Regions from separate parts of the Aeromonas sp. 130281 genome, predicted to be linked through region 1. Evidence: riboswitches for the same ligand, from Rfam matches in the RefSeq annotation. Region 1 holds a riboswitch; each other region holds the start of a gene.
What was found. Region 1 has a riboswitch for cyclic di-GMP ahead of gbpA (N-acetylglucosamine-binding protein GbpA). Riboswitches for the same ligand answer to the same signal wherever they lie in the genome.
Positions count from the first base shown of each region.

Region 1 (5,563 bases):
CTCCTGCCAGAAGCTTGGCACCGGGCCATGGCAGAAGCCGTTCTCGTATTTTCCCTCCCGGGTCAGCAGATCCAGGGTCAGGGTGGCGCCGCGATACTGGATGCCGAGGCGGCGGAAGCTCTGGACCCAATCCTTCAGCGCCCGGGAGAAGGGCACATAGGGGTCGAGCTGACGGGTCACGTCTCCGCTCACGCTGTAGCGCAGGTTGTGGGGCAGCAGCGCCGCCTCCCCCTTGGCGGCTTTCAGCTCCGCCAGGCTCTGGTGCACCCGCTGCTCGGTGCGGGCGATGAAGTCGTCGAGCACGGCGAACAGCTGCTCCGGGCTCATCTGCTCGTTCTTGTGCACCTTGTAGTCGAAGTAGTCCCGATAGCCCATGGCCCGGGCGAAGCGGTTGCGCAGGGCCACCACCTCGAGAAAGCCGTTGCCGACCACCCACTGCTCCAGGGTGTGGAACATGGCGAGCGCACTCTGGCGCACCGCCTCGTCGCTACTTGCGGCCAGCGCCGTGCTGGCGGCGGGCAGGCTGCCGGCCACTTGTTGGCCCTGTTCGTCCAGCAGGGTGAGCTTGAGCCCCTTGCGGCGGGCGAACAGATCCGCCTCGGCGGCCACCAGCTCGTCCATCAGGGCGGCGGCGGCCGGATCTTCGATGACGTTGCATTCGAAGAAGGCTATCCAGCCTCCCAGACCGCGCTTGAGCTCTTCTTCCTCGGCCTGGGGCAGCATCTCCCGCAGCACCGGCAGACGAGCAGGATCGGCGCAGAACGCCTTGTAGGCCTGCTCGGCGGCGGTGAAGCCGGCCTGATCGTCGCTGATGCCCATGTAGGTGGACCAGAATAGATCCTCCTTGCGCCTGTGTACTCGCAGGTAGTCGGCGTTGAGCTGGTTCAAGTAATTCCTGGCAATGGAACTCATAAATTCCCTCTTGTTATGGGGCGGCCACGGGGGCGCCCACTCCTTTTTGGTGAAATGCCAACTCATTCACACTTCCTGCAAATAGAGCCGGCAAATGGTGCGCCGGGATGCGCCAGACCACGCTACCAAAAGCGAGGGTTTCTGTCTGCTGGCTATACTGGTTGCCAACACACTCAATTGGCAATCAACCATCACAACCTCTTGAAAGTTAAATAAATGTTAAACACAAAACAATCAAGGCCAGCCAGCTGACTGGCCCTCACCAGATCCGCACGGGAAAGAAGGAAAAGACTATGTTCAAGCTCGGTGATATCGCCGTGAGTCGCAAACTGATGCTGCTGCTCTCGGTGGCGCTGGTCGGCTTCATCGCACTGCTGCTCATCTCCGCCAGTGCCCTGCATCGCAACCTGATGAGTGAGCGGGAAGCCAGATTGCAGGCGGTGCTGGATCTCGCCATGAGCCGGATCCAGACCCTGGCCGCCACCCTGCCCGCCCCAGAGGCCCAGGCACAAGCCAAGGCCATGCTCGACAGCATGCGCTTCGATGGGGACAACTATCTGTTCGTGCTGGACGAGGATCGCAGGGTGGTGGTGCACCCTGCCAAGCCCGAGCTGGTCGGCCAGCAGATGGGCGGGACGCCCGCCGAATCCCACTGGCAGCGCATGGTGGATCTCGGCAAGGGCGGCCATCAGGGCCGCCTGGAGTACCAGTGGCTCTCCCCCTCCGGCGAGGCGGCCCAGAAGATGTCCCTGGTGGCCGGCTACCAGCCCTGGGGCTGGATCCTGGGCTCGGGCGTGCTGCTGCAGGACATAGAGGCCACCATCTGGTCCCAGTATGAGCTGATGGGAGGGGCCACCCTGCTGGTGATCCTGCTGATGGGGTGGCTTGGAGTGGCCATCAGCCGCTCCATCGTCAGGCCTCTCGCCGAGATCAAGGGGGCCATGGCCCAGGTGGCGGCCGGGGATCTGGTGGTGAGCATCCCGGTGCATGGCAAGGATGAGCTGGGGGCCGTCGCCACCAGCACCAATCAGGGACTGGACGCCATTCGCCGCGCCCTGCTGGAAGCCAGCCAGGGGGCCCGCAACGTGGCGGATGCCGCCCTGCGCATCGCCGCCTCCGCCGAGCAGACCAACCAGGCGGTCAACAGCCAGCGGGATCAGCTGGCCCAGCTCGCCACCGCCATGAACGAGATGAGCGCCACCATCTCGGATGTGGCGGGCCACGCCGAGAACACGGCCCGCGACACCCGGGACGCCACCAGCGAGGCCGGGCTCGGCAACGAAGACGTCCACGCCAGCGTGCACGGCATCCAGGCGCTCGCCACCGAGGTGGAGCAGGCCACCCATCAGGTCAATCGACTCAAGGAGGGGGTGATGCAGATAGGGGAGGTGACCGCCGTCATCAGCGCCATCTCGGATCAGACCAATCTGCTGGCCCTCAACGCCGCCATAGAGGCGGCCCGGGCCGGCGAGCAGGGTCGCGGCTTCGCCGTGGTGGCCGACGAGGTGCGCCAGCTGGCCAGCCGCACCCGCCACTCCACCGAGGAGATCCAGAGCACCATCACCCAGTTGCAGCAGCGGGCGGTTACCGCCGCCAGCGCCATGGATGCCAGCCGCAAGCTGGCGGAGAGCAGCGTCGGCCAGTCCGAGAAGGCGGGGCAGGATCTCTCCCTCATCGTCAACCACATCCAGCACGTGAGCGACATGGCGACCCAGATAGCCACGGCGGCGGAGCAGCAGAGCATGGTGGCGGAAGACATGAACCGCAACGTCAACGGCATCAATGACTCGGCGCTCGAGATGTCCCAGGCCGCCTCCCAGCTGGCCCAGGAGAGCGAGCTGCTGGCCGGGCTGTCGCGCAGCCTGGACGAGCGGCTGGCGGTGTTCAGGCTCGGCAATGGCCTCCCCCGGGATCTGGCGCCCGGTCAGGCCCCGCGCCCCTCGCCCTCCCACCGCCCAGACCAGTACCCGTACCACTGACCGTCTGACACAGTCCCATCCCCTGCCGGCCTCGCCGGCAGGGGATTTTTTCATTGATGAAAAATGTCGCGATTTTGCATCTTTTGACAGAGCTGGCGAAGCAAAACCCAACTTGATGAATTAAATATAATTTTAAAAACAGAGTGTTAAGTGATTGCTCTACTCCGATGAGGTCAAGCTGTAAAGATTTACACTTAATAATTTAATCAAAAGAAGCCATCATGGTGGCGCCGTCCTCAAGGGCGGCACCCTGACCCTTTATGTAGTCATTTGGCAAACTGGTTGAAAGGCCAGGACGCAAAGCCTCCGGTCTAAAGACATGTCGTCCAGGATAGCGGGGTTGCCACACCCAGGTGTGTCACGGGGAATTCCCCTGCCAACTTGACTGCCCACATCACCGAACAGAGGAATGTATGGCAGCAAAAATCCAACTCAATCATGTGGCCGCGGCGCTGGCGCTGCTGGCCAGCGGCGGCGTGCTCGCCCACGGTTACATCAGCCAGCCGGAAGGGCGCAACTATCTGTGCAAGACCGGCGGCAACAGCCAGTGTGGCGCCATTCAATGGGAGCCCCAGAGCCTGGAGGCGCCGTCCGGCTTCCCCGATGGCGGCCCCGCCGACGGCCAGATCGCCTCGGCCGGGCATCCGCAATTCGGTGAACTCAATGCCCAGACCAGCGATCGCTGGACCAAGCGCCAGGTGCAGGCCGGTCCCTTCGCCATCGGCTGGACCTTCACCGCCAACCACGTGACCCGCAACTGGCGCTACTACCTCACCAAGCAGGAGTGGAACCCGAACCAGCCCCTGACCAGGGACTCCTTCGATCTCAATCCGTTCTGCGTCATCGACGGGGGCATGGTGCAACCGCCCAAGCAGGTCACCCATCAGTGCACCCTGCCGGCGCGCACCGGCTACCAGGTCATCCTCGGGGTCTGGGAGGTGGGCGATACCGCCAACAGCTTCTACAACCTCATCGACGCCCAGTTCGATGGTGGCACCCAGCCGCCGCTGACCTGGAGCCAGGGCGGGACCATCTACCCCTCCACCGATCTGGTGGTCGGCGACAAGGCCAGGACCCGGGTATTCGACGCCAACGGCGAGCGCACCGATCTGCAGACAGTGCTGACCATAGGCTCCGCCGAGCAGGGTCAGAAGAACAACTGGGCCCATGATCTGGCCGCCAGGATCAACGCCGAGCAGAGCCAGATCCGCGCAGGCCAGCAGGGCACCGATGGCCAGTTCAACCCGGTCTACGGCCAGAACCCCGTCTACCTGAAGGCGGGCAGCAACCTGCAGCGGGTCGAGGTCCAGCTCGAGCAGCAGCAACCCCCGGTGGGCAACAGCATCAGCGTAAGCGGGCTGGAGAGCGAATACCTGCTCGACAACGGCAAGGTCACCCTCAACTTCACCGTCACGGCCGAGGGGGATCTCGCGGTCACCAACACCCTGTATGACCATGGCGGCGCCGCCAAGGGCCAGACCGGCGCCGACATCAAGGACAGCAGCCAGAGCTTCACCATGGCGGTCGGCGGTCTGAGCGCCGGCCACCACCAGCTGGTGATCGAGGGCAAGCCGAAGGCGGGCGGTGCCCCCCTGCAGCAGACCCTGGACCTGATGTTCAAGGATCCCGCCAGCGGCGGTGACTACCAGTACAGCTTCCCGGAGGGACTCAAATCCTATGCTGCGGGCACCAAGGTGCTGCAGCCGAAAGATGGCAAGATCTATCAGTGCAAGCCCTACCCCTACAGCGGCTGGTGCACCATCTGGACCAGCACGGCGACCCAGTATGAGCCCGGCGTGGGCACCAACTGGCAGGATGCCTGGACCCTGGTGAACTGATCCCCCGCAAGCAGAAGAGGCCCGAGCGGCCTCTTTTTTGTGCCTGTCATCCGGGCTCCCGGTGCCTCTCTGCACCCTGGGCCCCAGTCGGAAAAATCCCATGACGAAACACTACTATGACCCCCTGAGCCGCCTGCTGCACTGGCTGATGGCCGCCGTCATCCTCTACGCCACCCTGGCGGGCTACCTGATGCACCTGGTGATCGACAGCCACCCCAGGCTGTTTCAGTTTCTGTCGGTGTTGAACATGTCGATGGCGACCCTGATCACCCCGCTCTTCCTGCTGCGCTGGGGCTGGCGGCACTGGCGCGCACCCCTGCCCGAAGATCAGTCCCAGCCTCACCATCCCGCCGCCAGACTGGCGCACGCCCTGCTCTACGGCCTGATGTTTGTGGTGCTGCTGAGCGGCTTCCTGATGCTGGAGCAGGGCTACTCCCTGTTCTGGCTCTACCCGGTCGCCAACCCGATCGGCTCACCGGAGATCAACGCCTTCTTCTTTGGCGTCCACCGCCTCGGCTGCCTGGCGCTGGCTGCGCTGGTCCTGCTGCACGTGGCCGCCGCCCTCTACCATCACAGGATCAAGGGGGATCGCACCCTGTATCGCATGCTGGGCCCCCAGAGCGAGCGCTAACCAATGAGCGAGGCTCTGGGCCTGGCTGAAGCATCGAATAAGCAAGCAGGGAGCCAAGGGCTCCCTGCTTTCTCAGACCATGCGCCCCATTCAGATCTGGTAGTCGAGCAGGGGCTCGTTGCTCATGGCCCTGGCCTGGATCTCCGCCAGCGCCAGCTCGGGGTTGCAGAGCTGGATGAACTGCCAGGTGAAGTTGTGCTGGA
Region 1 is NZ_JBWVQS010000013.1:6,289-11,851, reverse strand. It holds gene AC1IN8_RS20110 (M3 family metallopeptidase) at 1-912, opposite strand, end outside; gene AC1IN8_RS20105 (methyl-accepting chemotaxis protein) at 1,206-2,891, shown strand; cyclic di-GMP riboswitch class I at 3,154-3,239, shown strand; gene gbpA (N-acetylglucosamine-binding protein GbpA) at 3,305-4,729, shown strand; gene AC1IN8_RS20095 (cytochrome b) at 4,830-5,360, shown strand; gene cbl (HTH-type transcriptional regulator Cbl) at 5,451-5,563, opposite strand, start outside.

Region 2 (5,563 bases), on a different contig from region 1:
CTCGATGCGGTGGTGGCGGTGTCACCGGGCAGCCTGCTGGAGCTCGCCATCTATACCCTGGTGGCCATGTGCGCCGTCATCTGCCTGCCGCGCCAGTTCCACGTGACTGTGGTGGAGAACAACCAGGGCCAGGATCTGCACTGGGCGCGCTGGCTGTTCCCGCTCTACCTGTTCCTGATGGGGCTCTTCATCTGGCCGCTGGCGCTGGCGGGTAAGCAGTGGGTGGGGGCAGACATGGCCTCGGACACCTATGTCATCAGCCTGCCCATGTCGCTGGGCTTTGACGGCATGGCGATGCTGGCGTTTCTCGGCGGCACCTCGGCGGCCACCGGCATGGTGATCGTCTGCACCATAGCCCTGGCCATCATGGTCAGCAACGATCTGGTGCTGCCGGTGCTGCTGCGCCGCTTCTGGCAGCAGGGGCGGGATGAGCGGCTGATGCGGCTGCTGCTGCAGGTGCGCCGGGGCGCCATACTGCTGATCCTGCTGGCGGCCTGGGTGCTCTATCTCTGGCTCGGGGATCTCACCAGCCTGTCGCGCATCGGCTATCTGTCGTTCGGCGCCGTGGCCCAGTTCGCCCCTGCCCTGCTGCTCGGGCTCTACTGGCGGCACGGCAACCGCAAGGGGGTCTATCTCGGGCTCGCCCTCGGGGTCAGCCTCTGGTTCGTGACCCTGCTGGCCGAGAGCGGCCTGCTGGCGGGCTCGCCCCTGGAGGCGCTGCTGGCCCCCCCCGACTGGCCCGCCTTCCGCGAGCTGAGCCTGGGGGCCTGGTGCATCTTCCTGAGCCTGTTGCTCAACCTGCTCGGCTACGTGGCGGGATCCCTGCTGTCGCGGGCGGCGGTGAGCGAGCGGCTGCAGGCCGCCAACTTCGTCGGCAAGCCGAGCCGGGATACCACGGCGCTCTACCAGGCGCGGGTCTCGGTCAAGGAGCTGGAGATGCTGGCGGCCCGCTTCGTCGGCTCGAGCCGGGTCAAGCGCGCCTTCGGCCGCTTCGCCGGTGAGCGCGGCGGCACCCTGGCGCCCCAGATGCAGGCGTCGGCCGATCTGATTGCCCACACCGAGCGGTTGCTGGCGGGGGTATTTGGCACCTCCTCCGCCCGGCTGGTGCTGGCCTCTGCCCTGCAGGGGCGCAACATGCAGCTCGAGGAGATAGCCACCATAGTGGACGAGGCCTCGGACGTGTTCCGCTTCAACCGCGGCCTGCTGCAGGGGGCCATAGAGCACATGGGGCAGGGGATCTCTGTGGTGGACAGGGAGCTCAAGCTGGTGGCCTGGAACCGGCGCTACATAGAGCTGTTCCACTATCCGCACGGGCTCATCCAGGTGGGGCGCTCCATCGAGGAGATCATCCGCTACAACGCCGGGCAGGGGCTCTGCGGCCCGGGGGACATAGAGGCCCAGGTGGCGCGCCGGGTCGCCTTCATGAAGCGGGGCAGCCCCCATGTCTCGGCGCGGGAGCGACCGGACGGCCGGGTGATCGAGATGCAGGGCAATCCCATGCCGGCGGGGGGCTTCGTGATGACCTTCACCGACATCACCCCCTTCCGGGCGGCGGAGCGGGTGCTGCGGGAAGCGAACGAGCACCTGGAGGCGAGGGTGGCCGAGCGTACCCACGAACTCTCCGAGCTCAACCGCCAGCTGCTGCTGGTGAACCAGCAGGTGGAGCGGGCGAACCACTCCAAGAGCCGTTTCCTGGCTGCGGTGAGCCACGATCTGACCCAGCCGCTGAACGCGGCCAAGCTGTTTACCTCCTCCCTGCTGGAGATGCTGCCGCAGGGAGGGGAGCAGGCGGCGGAGCAGGTCCGCATCGCCCGCCACATCGACGACGCCCTGGGGGCAACCGAGGATCTCATCACGGATCTGCTGGACATCTCGCGCCTCGAGGCGGGTAAGTTCAAGGCGAAGAAGCTCGATTTCGCCCTGAGCGACGTGCTGGGCAATCTCAAGGCGGAGTTCGGAGTGCTGGCCCAGGCGGGGGAGATCCAGTTCTCCGTGGTGGAGAGCCGCCTCGCGGTCTACAGCGACGTGCGCCTGCTGCGCCGGGTGTTGCAGAACTTCCTCACCAATGCGTTCCGTTACAACCCGGGCGGCCGGGTGCTGCTCGGCTGCCGCCGCCTGGGGGACAAGGTGCGCATCGAGGTGTGGGACAATGGCCCCGGCATTCCGCTGGACAAGCAGGAGGCGATCTTCGACGAGTTCTCCCGCCTCGATCACTCCCGCACCGCCAGGGAGCAGGGACTTGGCCTCGGGCTCGCCATCGCCCGCGGCATCTCCCAGGTGCTGGGACATCAGCTCTCCCTGCGCAGCTGGCCCGGGGCGGGGTCCGTGTTTGCCATCACCCTCAACCTAGCGACCCGGCCCGTGACGCCGAGCCAGCTGGCGCCCCCCGTGGTGCGAGACAGCCAGCTCGAAGGGATCCGGGTGCTCTGCATCGACAACGAGGAGGACATCCTCATCGCCATGGCCTCCCTGCTGGGACGCTGGGGCTGCGAGGTGCGCTGCGCCCAGAGCCTGGAGCAGGCAGAGGAGATCATAGGGGCCGGTTTCCTGCCCCGGCTGGTGCTCTCCGACTACCACCTGGATGACGGCAAGACGGGGCTGCAGGCGCTGCACATGATCCGGCTGGCCCATGGTAACGACATCGGCGGCATCATCATCAGCGCGGATCGCAAGAGCGAGCTGCAGACCCAGATCCGTGAGCACGGCTTTGGCTACGTCAGCAAGCCGGTCAAACCCCTCAAGCTGCGGGCGCTGATGAACAGCCTGCTGCTGCCAATACAGTGACAGCCTTCACACAATCAAGCATTGTTTGGCAAGTTCGGGAACTGTCATCAGGCGCCAGCATCACCGATGTTGGCGCCAGCTTGCCGGCATGTTCGCGAACAATCTGGAAAATGAGTCCTATTCGCTGTCATTTTTACTAGGTAGCGCCTCCTCCGACTCCCTCCTATAGTCATTCGGCGATTATTTTTGTCGCAAATCAAGTTGTGCAAAAAGGCAAACCGAACGAAAGTCCGGGACGCAAAGCCTCCGGTCTAAGGGTCAAAGCACCTAGGATAGCGGGGTCACCACAGGTTGTATCGTCCATGGGCCAAGCCATGGTGGCGATGATGTCTGCGTTACCTGGCAGGTTGCGTTGCCTTTTTCGTTGTTAATTCCAATAACGAAATAAGGAAGTTCAAATATGTTAAGTCCAAAACTTTCCCTGCTGGCGCTCCTGGTCGGGGGATTCTGTGCTACCTCCGCCTTCGCCGCTGCCCCGGGCAAACCCACCATAGGCTCGGGCCCCACCAAGTTCGCCATCGTCGAAGTCAATCAATCCGCCTCGGCCTACAACCAGCTGGTGACAGTCCACAAGGATGGCGCCCCGGTCAGCGTGACCTGGAACCTCTGGTCCGGTGACGTCGGTCAGACCGCCAAGGTGCTGCTCGATGGCCAGGAGGTGTGGTCAGGCCCCGCTTCCGCCGCGGGCACCGCCAACTTCAAGGTGACCAAGGGGGGCCGCTACCAGATGCAGGTGGCCCTGTGCAACGCCGACGGCTGCACCCTCTCCGACAAGAAGGAGCTGATGGTCGCCGATACCGACGGCAGCCACCTGGCACCGCTCAATGCGCCGCTCAAGGAGAACAACAAGCCCTACGCCAACAAGTCCGGCAAGGTGGTGGGGGCCTACTACGTGGAGTGGGGTGTCTACGGCCGCAAGTTCACCGTGGACAAGATCCCGGCCCAGAACCTGACTCATATCCTCTACGGCTTCACCCCCATCTGCGGCGGCAACGGCATCAACGACAGCCTCAAAGAGATCTCCGGCAGCTTCGAGGCGCTGCAGCGCTCCTGTGCCGGTCGTGAGGACTTCAAGGTCTCCATCCACGATCCCTGGGCGGCGATCCAGATGTCCCAGGGTAACCTCAGTGCCTGGGATGAACCCTACAAGGGCAACTTCGGCAACCTGATGGCCCTCAAGCAGGCCCACCCTGACCTCAAGATCCTGCCGTCGGTCGGGGGCTGGACCCTCTCCGACCCCTTCTACTTCCTGGGGGACAAGACCAAGCGAGATACCTTCGTCGCCTCGGTCAAGGAGTTCCTGCAGACCTGGAAATTCTTCGACGGGGTGGACATCGACTGGGAGTTCCCGGGTGGCCAGGGGGCCAACCCCAGCCTGGGCGGTCCGAACGATGGTGCCACCTATGTGGTGCTGATGCAGGAGCTGCGCGCCATGCTCGACGAGCTGGAAGCCGAGACCGGCCGCCAGTATGAGCTCACCTCGGCCATCAGCGCCGGCGGTGACAAGATTGCCAAGGTCGATTATCAGGCTGCCCAGCAGTACATGGACCACATCTTCCTGATGAGCTACGACTTCAGCGGCGCCTTCGACCTGACGAATCTGGCCCACCAGACCAACCTCTTTGCCTCCAGCTGGGATCCGGCCACCAAGTACACCACCGACAAGGGCGTCAAGGCGCTGCTGGGTCAGGGGGTGACACCGGGCAAGATAGTGGTGGGGGCGGCCATGTATGGCCGTGGCTGGACCGGCGTGAAGAACTACCAGGCAGGCAATCCCTTCACCGGCACCGCGACCGGGCCGGTCAGCGGCACCTGGGAAAACGGCGTGGTGGATTATCGCGACATCGTCAACAACCGCATGGGCGCAGGCTGGGAGCAGGGCTATGACGAGTCGGCCGAGGCCCCCTATGTGTTCAAGGCCAGCAGCGGCGATCTCATCAGCTTCGACAACGACCGCTCGGTCAAGGCCAAGGGGCAGTACGTGCTGGCGAACCAGCTCGGCGGCCTGTTCGCCTGGGAGATAGACGCGGACAACGGCGACATCCTCAACGCCATGCACGAGGGGCTGGGCCACGGCGAGGGTAGTCTGCCGCCGGTCAACAAGCCGCCGGTGGCCAATGCCGGCAGCGATCTGAGCGTCACAGGCCCGGCCGAGGTGACCCTCAACGGCAGCGCCTCCCACGATCCGGAAAGCGGCGCGCTGACCTACAGCTGGAAGCAGGTCTCCGGGCCCCAGGCCAGCCTGCTGGATGCCACCCAGGCCAAGGCCCGGGTGGTGCTGGACGCCGCCACTACCGACATCAATCTGGTGTTCGAGCTGACCGTGACCGACGATCAGGGGCTCTCGGCCAAGGATCAGGTGGTGGTGACCAACAAGGCACCGCAGCCGAACCTGCCCCCCGTGGTCAGCGTACCGGCCAGCGCCACCGTCGAGTCCGGCAAGCAGGTGACCATCAAGGCCACGGCGTCCGATCCGAACGGTGATGCCCTGAGCTACCAGTGGAGCCTGCCAGCGGGGCTCACCGCCACCGGTCAGGACAGCGCGACCCTGGTGGTCACGGGCCCGAGCGTCACCAGCGACACTGTCTATGACCTGAGTCTGGTGGTGACCGACGGGGCGCTGGATGCCAGTGCCGGCACCCGCCTGACCGTCAAGCCAGCCAGTACAGGTGGCGGCTGTGAGGCAACCGATCCGGATGCGGCCAACTGGCCGGCCTGGAGTGCCAGCACCGTCTACAACGCCGATACCAAGGTGAGCCACAACCAGCTGGTGTGGCAG
Region 2 is NZ_JBWVQS010000002.1:107,622-113,184, forward strand. It holds gene AC1IN8_RS07490 (hybrid sensor histidine kinase/response regulator) at 1-2,784, shown strand, start outside; cyclic di-GMP riboswitch class I at 2,987-3,073, shown strand; gene AC1IN8_RS07495 (glycosyl hydrolase family 18 protein) at 3,185-5,563, shown strand, end outside.
Region 2: another riboswitch for cyclic di-GMP. It lies ahead of AC1IN8_RS07495 (glycosyl hydrolase family 18 protein); the one in region 1 lies ahead of gbpA (N-acetylglucosamine-binding protein GbpA).

Region 3 (5,563 bases), on a different contig from region 1:
AGCAGGCTGCGGGAGAGGCGCTGACCCAGCGCCAGATCCAGGGTCTGCTCCAGGTACTCACGAGACGCGCTGCCGATGCCGCTCTGCTCGCGATACTGGTTGAAGAACTGCTGCAGGGTCCACTTTGCCTCTATCGAGCTCACGCCGGAGAGGCCCGCCATCTTGGAGATGAGGCGCTGCACCTCGTCCCGCGACAGCTTCTGCATGACCTTGGCGGCCGCCTCTGTGCCCATGCTCAGCAGCAGGATGGCGGCCTTCTCGAGGTTGTCGATGTCGATGTCGACCGCGCTCTGGTTCAGATTACCGTTGTTCATTGCCACTCACCCATTGTCTGACCACTTCCGCCACCCGGGCAGTGTCTTTATCCACCAGCAGTTGCAGGTGCTTGAGCTGTACCTCCAGCTCGGAGCCAGGCTCCGGCAGCGCCTCCAGATCCAGCGAGGAGAACTGGGGCTCCAGCTTGTATTCCCCCTGCTGCAGGTTCTTGCCAACCGCGGTGCCGTCAGCCTCGTCATCCCCGTCACGGCGCATGGAGAGACCTATGGTCGGTTCCTGCTCTTCATCCTGCTCCTGTTCCGGCTCGGCATCAGGATATTGCTGGGTGCGCACCAGGTGCTTCACCAGGGGGCGAATGCCGAAGAACACCAGGGTCAGCCCCAGCAGACCACCCACCAGGTAGCGCAGGGAGTCTTGCCAGTAAGGGGTCTCCAGCCAGCTCGATTCCGGTGGCGTCACCGGCACGGCGCCGGTGAAGTCGAACACCTGCAGGCTGATCTGATCGCCGCGCACGCCGTCAAAGCCGACGGAGCGCTCCACCATCTGGCGGATTTGCTCCAGCTGCTCGGCGCTCCAGCCCCCCTTGGGGCCGCTCTGCTGATTGAGCAAGATGGATACGTTCATCCGCTCCAGCCGTCCCTGCTGATAGCGGGTATGCACTATGGTGCGGCTGTTCTCGTACTGCTTGCTGACCTCCTGCCGTTCGGTGCGGGTGTCGTTCTTGGCAGGCTCCGGCGTCGCCGCATTCCCCTCGGCAGCCGCTTCTGTCTGGGGCGCCGTCTCGGGAGGACGGTTGGACAGGGCCCCCGGGATGCCGAGCGCCAGGGCATCTATGGTCTTGTCGGACTTGTTGGATTCCTTGGTCACCACACCGTTGGGATCCAGCTGCTGCTGGGTCTCTTCCACCGCGTTGAAGTTGACGTCAGCGGCGATCTGGACCCGGAAGTTGCCGGTGCCCAGCATGGGATGGAGCATGTCGCTGGCACGCTGGCGGATGTACTGCTCCAGCTTGCGCACGTATTCCATCTGCTGGACGCTCTGCTTGCCGAATCCCGCCTTGTCGCCAAACTCGGCACTCAGCAATTGGCCCGCCTGATCCACTATGGTCACGGCACCGGGCTTCATGCCCGAGATGCTGCCCGCCACCAGGTTGGCGATGGCCTCGACCTGACCCGGCTCCATGGACTGACCGGGTTGCAGATCCAGCATCACAGAGGCGCTGGGTTTCTCTTCGTCACGGCCGACAAACAGGGTCCGCTTGGGGATGGCCAGATGCACCCGGGCGCTGCGCACCGCATCCAGCGAGATGATGGTTCTGGCCAGCTCCCCTTCCAGGGCATGGCGGTAGCGCGCCCCTTCCATGAACTCGCTGGTGCCAAGACCGGTCACTGTGTCCAGCCCCTCGAGGCCGGCCGGCATGGCCGCCCTGACCCCGCGCGCCGCCAGCGCCATGCGCACGTGGGCGAGCTGGCTCTCAGGCACCAGGATCTGGCCCGAGCTTTTCTCCAGCCGGAAGGGCACCTGCTCCTTCTCCAGCATCTCCATGATGTTGGCGGTGTCGTAGAGCTCCTGCTTGCCGTAGAGGGGCACATAGTTCTTGCTGGAGGTCCAGAGGATCACCACTATGGTGCCCGCCACTATGGCGGCAAGCAGCGCTATGGTCAGGATGGATTTGTTGTCCCGGGACAGGGTGCGCCAGTTGCGCATCCCTTCCTGTACCCGGGCGATCAGGGAGCCCGACGCCCCCGGCGAGGATGATACCAATTCAGTCATGACCTACCCTCAGAGCGGCATGCGCATGATGTCATCGAAGCCTGTCATCAGTTTGTTGCGCACCTGCATCAGGGCGGAAAAACTGAGACCTGCCTTCTGGCTGGCCACCATGGCCCCCACCAGATCGTCGCTCTGACCCGCGTCGACGGCGGTCATCAGTCTGGACGCGACATTCTGCTGTTCGTTGACCCGGCCGACGACGTCACGCATGGCGTCGCTGAACGAGACAGCCGAGGCGTCGTTAGGCTCGATGGAAGGGGTGTGACTGGCGACGCGCTGCATTTCCTGCATCTGCTGCAGGAGCGTCACCTGTGATGACATGATCTCAATCTTCACTCGGTTATCCCTTAGTTTTGAATCTGCTGCTCGACATCGATGCCCTGCTCGCGCATGGCAGCCAGCTTGTATCTAAGTGCCCGGGTCGTCATCCCAAGGGCTTCGGCCGTACGAGTCCGGTGACCACGAAAACGGCGCAACGTCTCCAGGACGAATTGAAATTCGGCATGCCGTTTGGTCTCGCTGAGCCCCTCCGGGGCCGCAAGCGTCTGCGGTAACAGGTTGTCGGCTTCGACGGCATAATGGGGCAGCATCAAATCGACCGCCTGAATATGCAATCCGCGAGCCATAATTAGTGCCCGCTGGATCACGTTGTCCAGTTCGCGCACATTGCCCGGCCAGTCATAGGAGAGCAGCTGCTTGCAGGCGCTCTCGCTGAGGCGATACCCCTGCTGGGCGGCGTAGCGCTCGATGAAGTACTCCGCCAGCGGCAGTATGTCGTCCGGCCGCTCCCGCAGGGCAGGCCAGCTCATGGGCAGCACATCGAGCCGGTAGAAGAGGTCCTCGCGAAACTCCCCCTGCAACACCAGCTCCCTCAGGTCTCTGTTGCTGGCGGCGATGATCCGCACATCCAGCGCAATCACCTGATGGCTGCCCAGCCGCTCGACCTCTTTCTCCTGCAGCACCCGCAGCAACTTGGCCTGCAATGCGAGCGGCAGTTCGGAGATCTCGTCGAGCAGCAGGGTGCCCCCCTGGGCCAGCTCGAACTTGCCCTGCTGGCTGGCGGTCGCGCCGGTAAAGGCCCCCTTGCTGTGTCCGAACAGGATGGATTCGAGCATGGCTTCGGGGATGGCAGCACAGTTGATGGCCACGAAGGGCTTGCCCGCCCGGCTGGACATCTCGTGGATGTAGCGGGCCAGCCGCTCCTTGCCCGTCCCCGACTCGCCGCCGATGAGGATGGTGGCCGAGGTTTTGGCAGCCCGCCTGGCAAGCTGCAAGACCTGCAGGCTCAGGGGCGAGGTGGCGATCAGGTTGGGAATGGCCTGACGCAGGCGCAGGGCTCCCCTCACCACATCGAGGATCTGGCGCTGGCTGAAAGGCTTGATGATGTAGTCGATGGCGCCGGCCCGCATGGCCTCCGCCGCCAGATAGGCCTGGTGCTCATTGACCAGGATGACGCAGTCGGTACCCGCCAGCTCCTGCACCATTGAGGGACCGGCCTCGGTCATGACCGCCATGTCGAGCAGCACGAGATCCGCTGAATGGTGAGAGAGAAATTGCTTGGCCAGCGGGACAGAATTCAGGCAAGAAACGCGATAGCCTGCCTTCAACAATATTCCCTCAACATCGTCTCCATTTGATAACGAAGAGGAAACTAATAATAAATGAGCATGAGATTCAATACCGACGGGTATTGAATTTTCCTTGATAGATAAATCAGAAAACATATTAACCCGAACCTGTGATTGCACATGAATCAATCAACAGAACTGACGCTCAAAAAATAAAAACGCACCAGGACGGGGCAGCACTTCTTATTGAGCACTTACCCTATATCGGTATGAAAACAAGGCTGGAATCATGGCCTTGGTAACCCCGCTATCATTAGCATCAATGCTGTTAGACCGGAGGCTTTGCGTCCTGACTTTTCAGTTCAGTTTGCCTTTATCATGCGACGACCCGTATTAGGATGGCATGGCTTGGTTGTCCTTAAGCCATGTGACACATCTGACTGTTTCTATTTTATTTTTTCACTGTCAGTCTGTGTCGCGTCAAAAGCCGTCACATCATAACGGCTTTATATGACAATTCAAGCAGATGTGCGGAATAGTCTCTTCCTGCCGGCATATGGGCGTGGCAATTCCACTTCAGCCCAGGGTGCCAATTACCTCGACCCGCAAATCTTCCGGGATCTCGTTATAAGAGAGCACTTTGAGACCCTTTGAAAAGGATCGGGCATAACGGGCGATCAACGGCCTGAGCTGGGGCATGACCACCAGCACAGGCGCATACCCCTGCTGCTGCAACTGCTCCTTCACCAGCGGCATGTTCTGCTGCAACTGTGCCAGCAATTGCGGGTCGACCGGGAAGCTGTCCAGCTGGATTTTTCCCTGCTGCTGGGACTGATTCATTGCCGTCAGCAGAGTCTGCTCCAGCCGATCATCCAGGGTGAAGGCCGCCAGTATGTCGCGGGATCCGATCGCCTGCCTGACGATCTGACGCTTGAGGGCGCAGCGCACGTCCGAGGCCAGCAGCACAGGATCCTTGGTCAGCTCGCTCGCATCCAGCAAGGTGGTGGCTATGGTGCGGATATCGGTGAGGCTGATCTGCTCCTTGAGCAACTGACGGAAGACCCGCAGTTGCTGCATCTGGGTCAGGGCCAGATTGAGCTCTTCCGCCAGGCGGGGCGACTGGGTGGCCAGATACTGGCCCAGCTTGCCCACCTCGTCATGACCGAAGAGCCCATCGAGCTGCTCCCTGAGCAGCTTGCTGGCATGGGTAGCGATGACGGTGGCGGAGTCCACCACGGAGTAACCCAGGTTGAGCGCCTTGGCCTTGTTGTCCGGCGAGATCCAGACCGCGTTCATGCCATAGGCCGGATCCTGGGTCAGCTCGCCGTCCAGGGCCCCATAGGTCTCCCCGCTGCTGATGGCCATCAGCCGCTGGCAATCCACATTCCCCGTGGCCAGGGCGATGCCCGACAGCTTGATGCGATACTGGTCCGGTTGCAGTTGCAGGTTGTCCCGTACCCGGATCTCGGGCAGCAGGAAACCATACTGCTCGGAGAGCGTCTTGCGAATGCCGCGCACCCGGGCGAGCAGCTCGGCCCCCTTGTTTGCCTCGGCCAGCGGCACCAGCCGATAGCCCAGTTCGATGGCGACTGCATCCACCGGCGGCAGATCCTGCCAGTCCAGCCCCTGCGGCTCCGGCTGCACCATCTGCCTCGTCAACTCTTCGGCCGCATCCAGGGCAGGGTCCTTTGCCCGGCGCTGGCTGACGCTCCAGCCGGTCCAGGCCAGCACGGCGGCAAAGCTGAGGAAGGCCAGCATGGGCATGCCGGGCACCAGGCCCAGGATCAGCATGATGGTCGCCGCCGTATAGATGACCCGGGGAGAAGCCAGGATCTGCTGGCCGACCTGATCCGACATCTCTCCCTCGTCACTCACGCGAGTGACTATGATGGCCGCCGCGGTGGACATCAGCAGGGAGGGGATCTGGGCGACCAGACCATCACCTA
Region 3 is NZ_JBWVQS010000004.1:44,882-50,444, reverse strand. It holds gene fliGL (lateral flagellar motor switch protein FliGL) at 1-314, opposite strand, end outside; gene fliFL (lateral flagellar M-ring protein FliFL) at 301-2,040, opposite strand; gene lfiE (lateral flagellar hook-basal body complex protein LfiE) at 2,059-2,385, opposite strand; gene lafK (lateral flagellar response regulator transcription factor LafK) at 2,397-3,659, opposite strand; cyclic di-GMP riboswitch class I at 3,912-3,999, opposite strand; gene lfhA (lateral flagellar biosynthesis protein LfhA) at 4,194-5,563, opposite strand, start outside.
Region 3: another riboswitch for cyclic di-GMP. It lies ahead of lafK (lateral flagellar response regulator transcription factor LafK); the one in region 1 lies ahead of gbpA (N-acetylglucosamine-binding protein GbpA).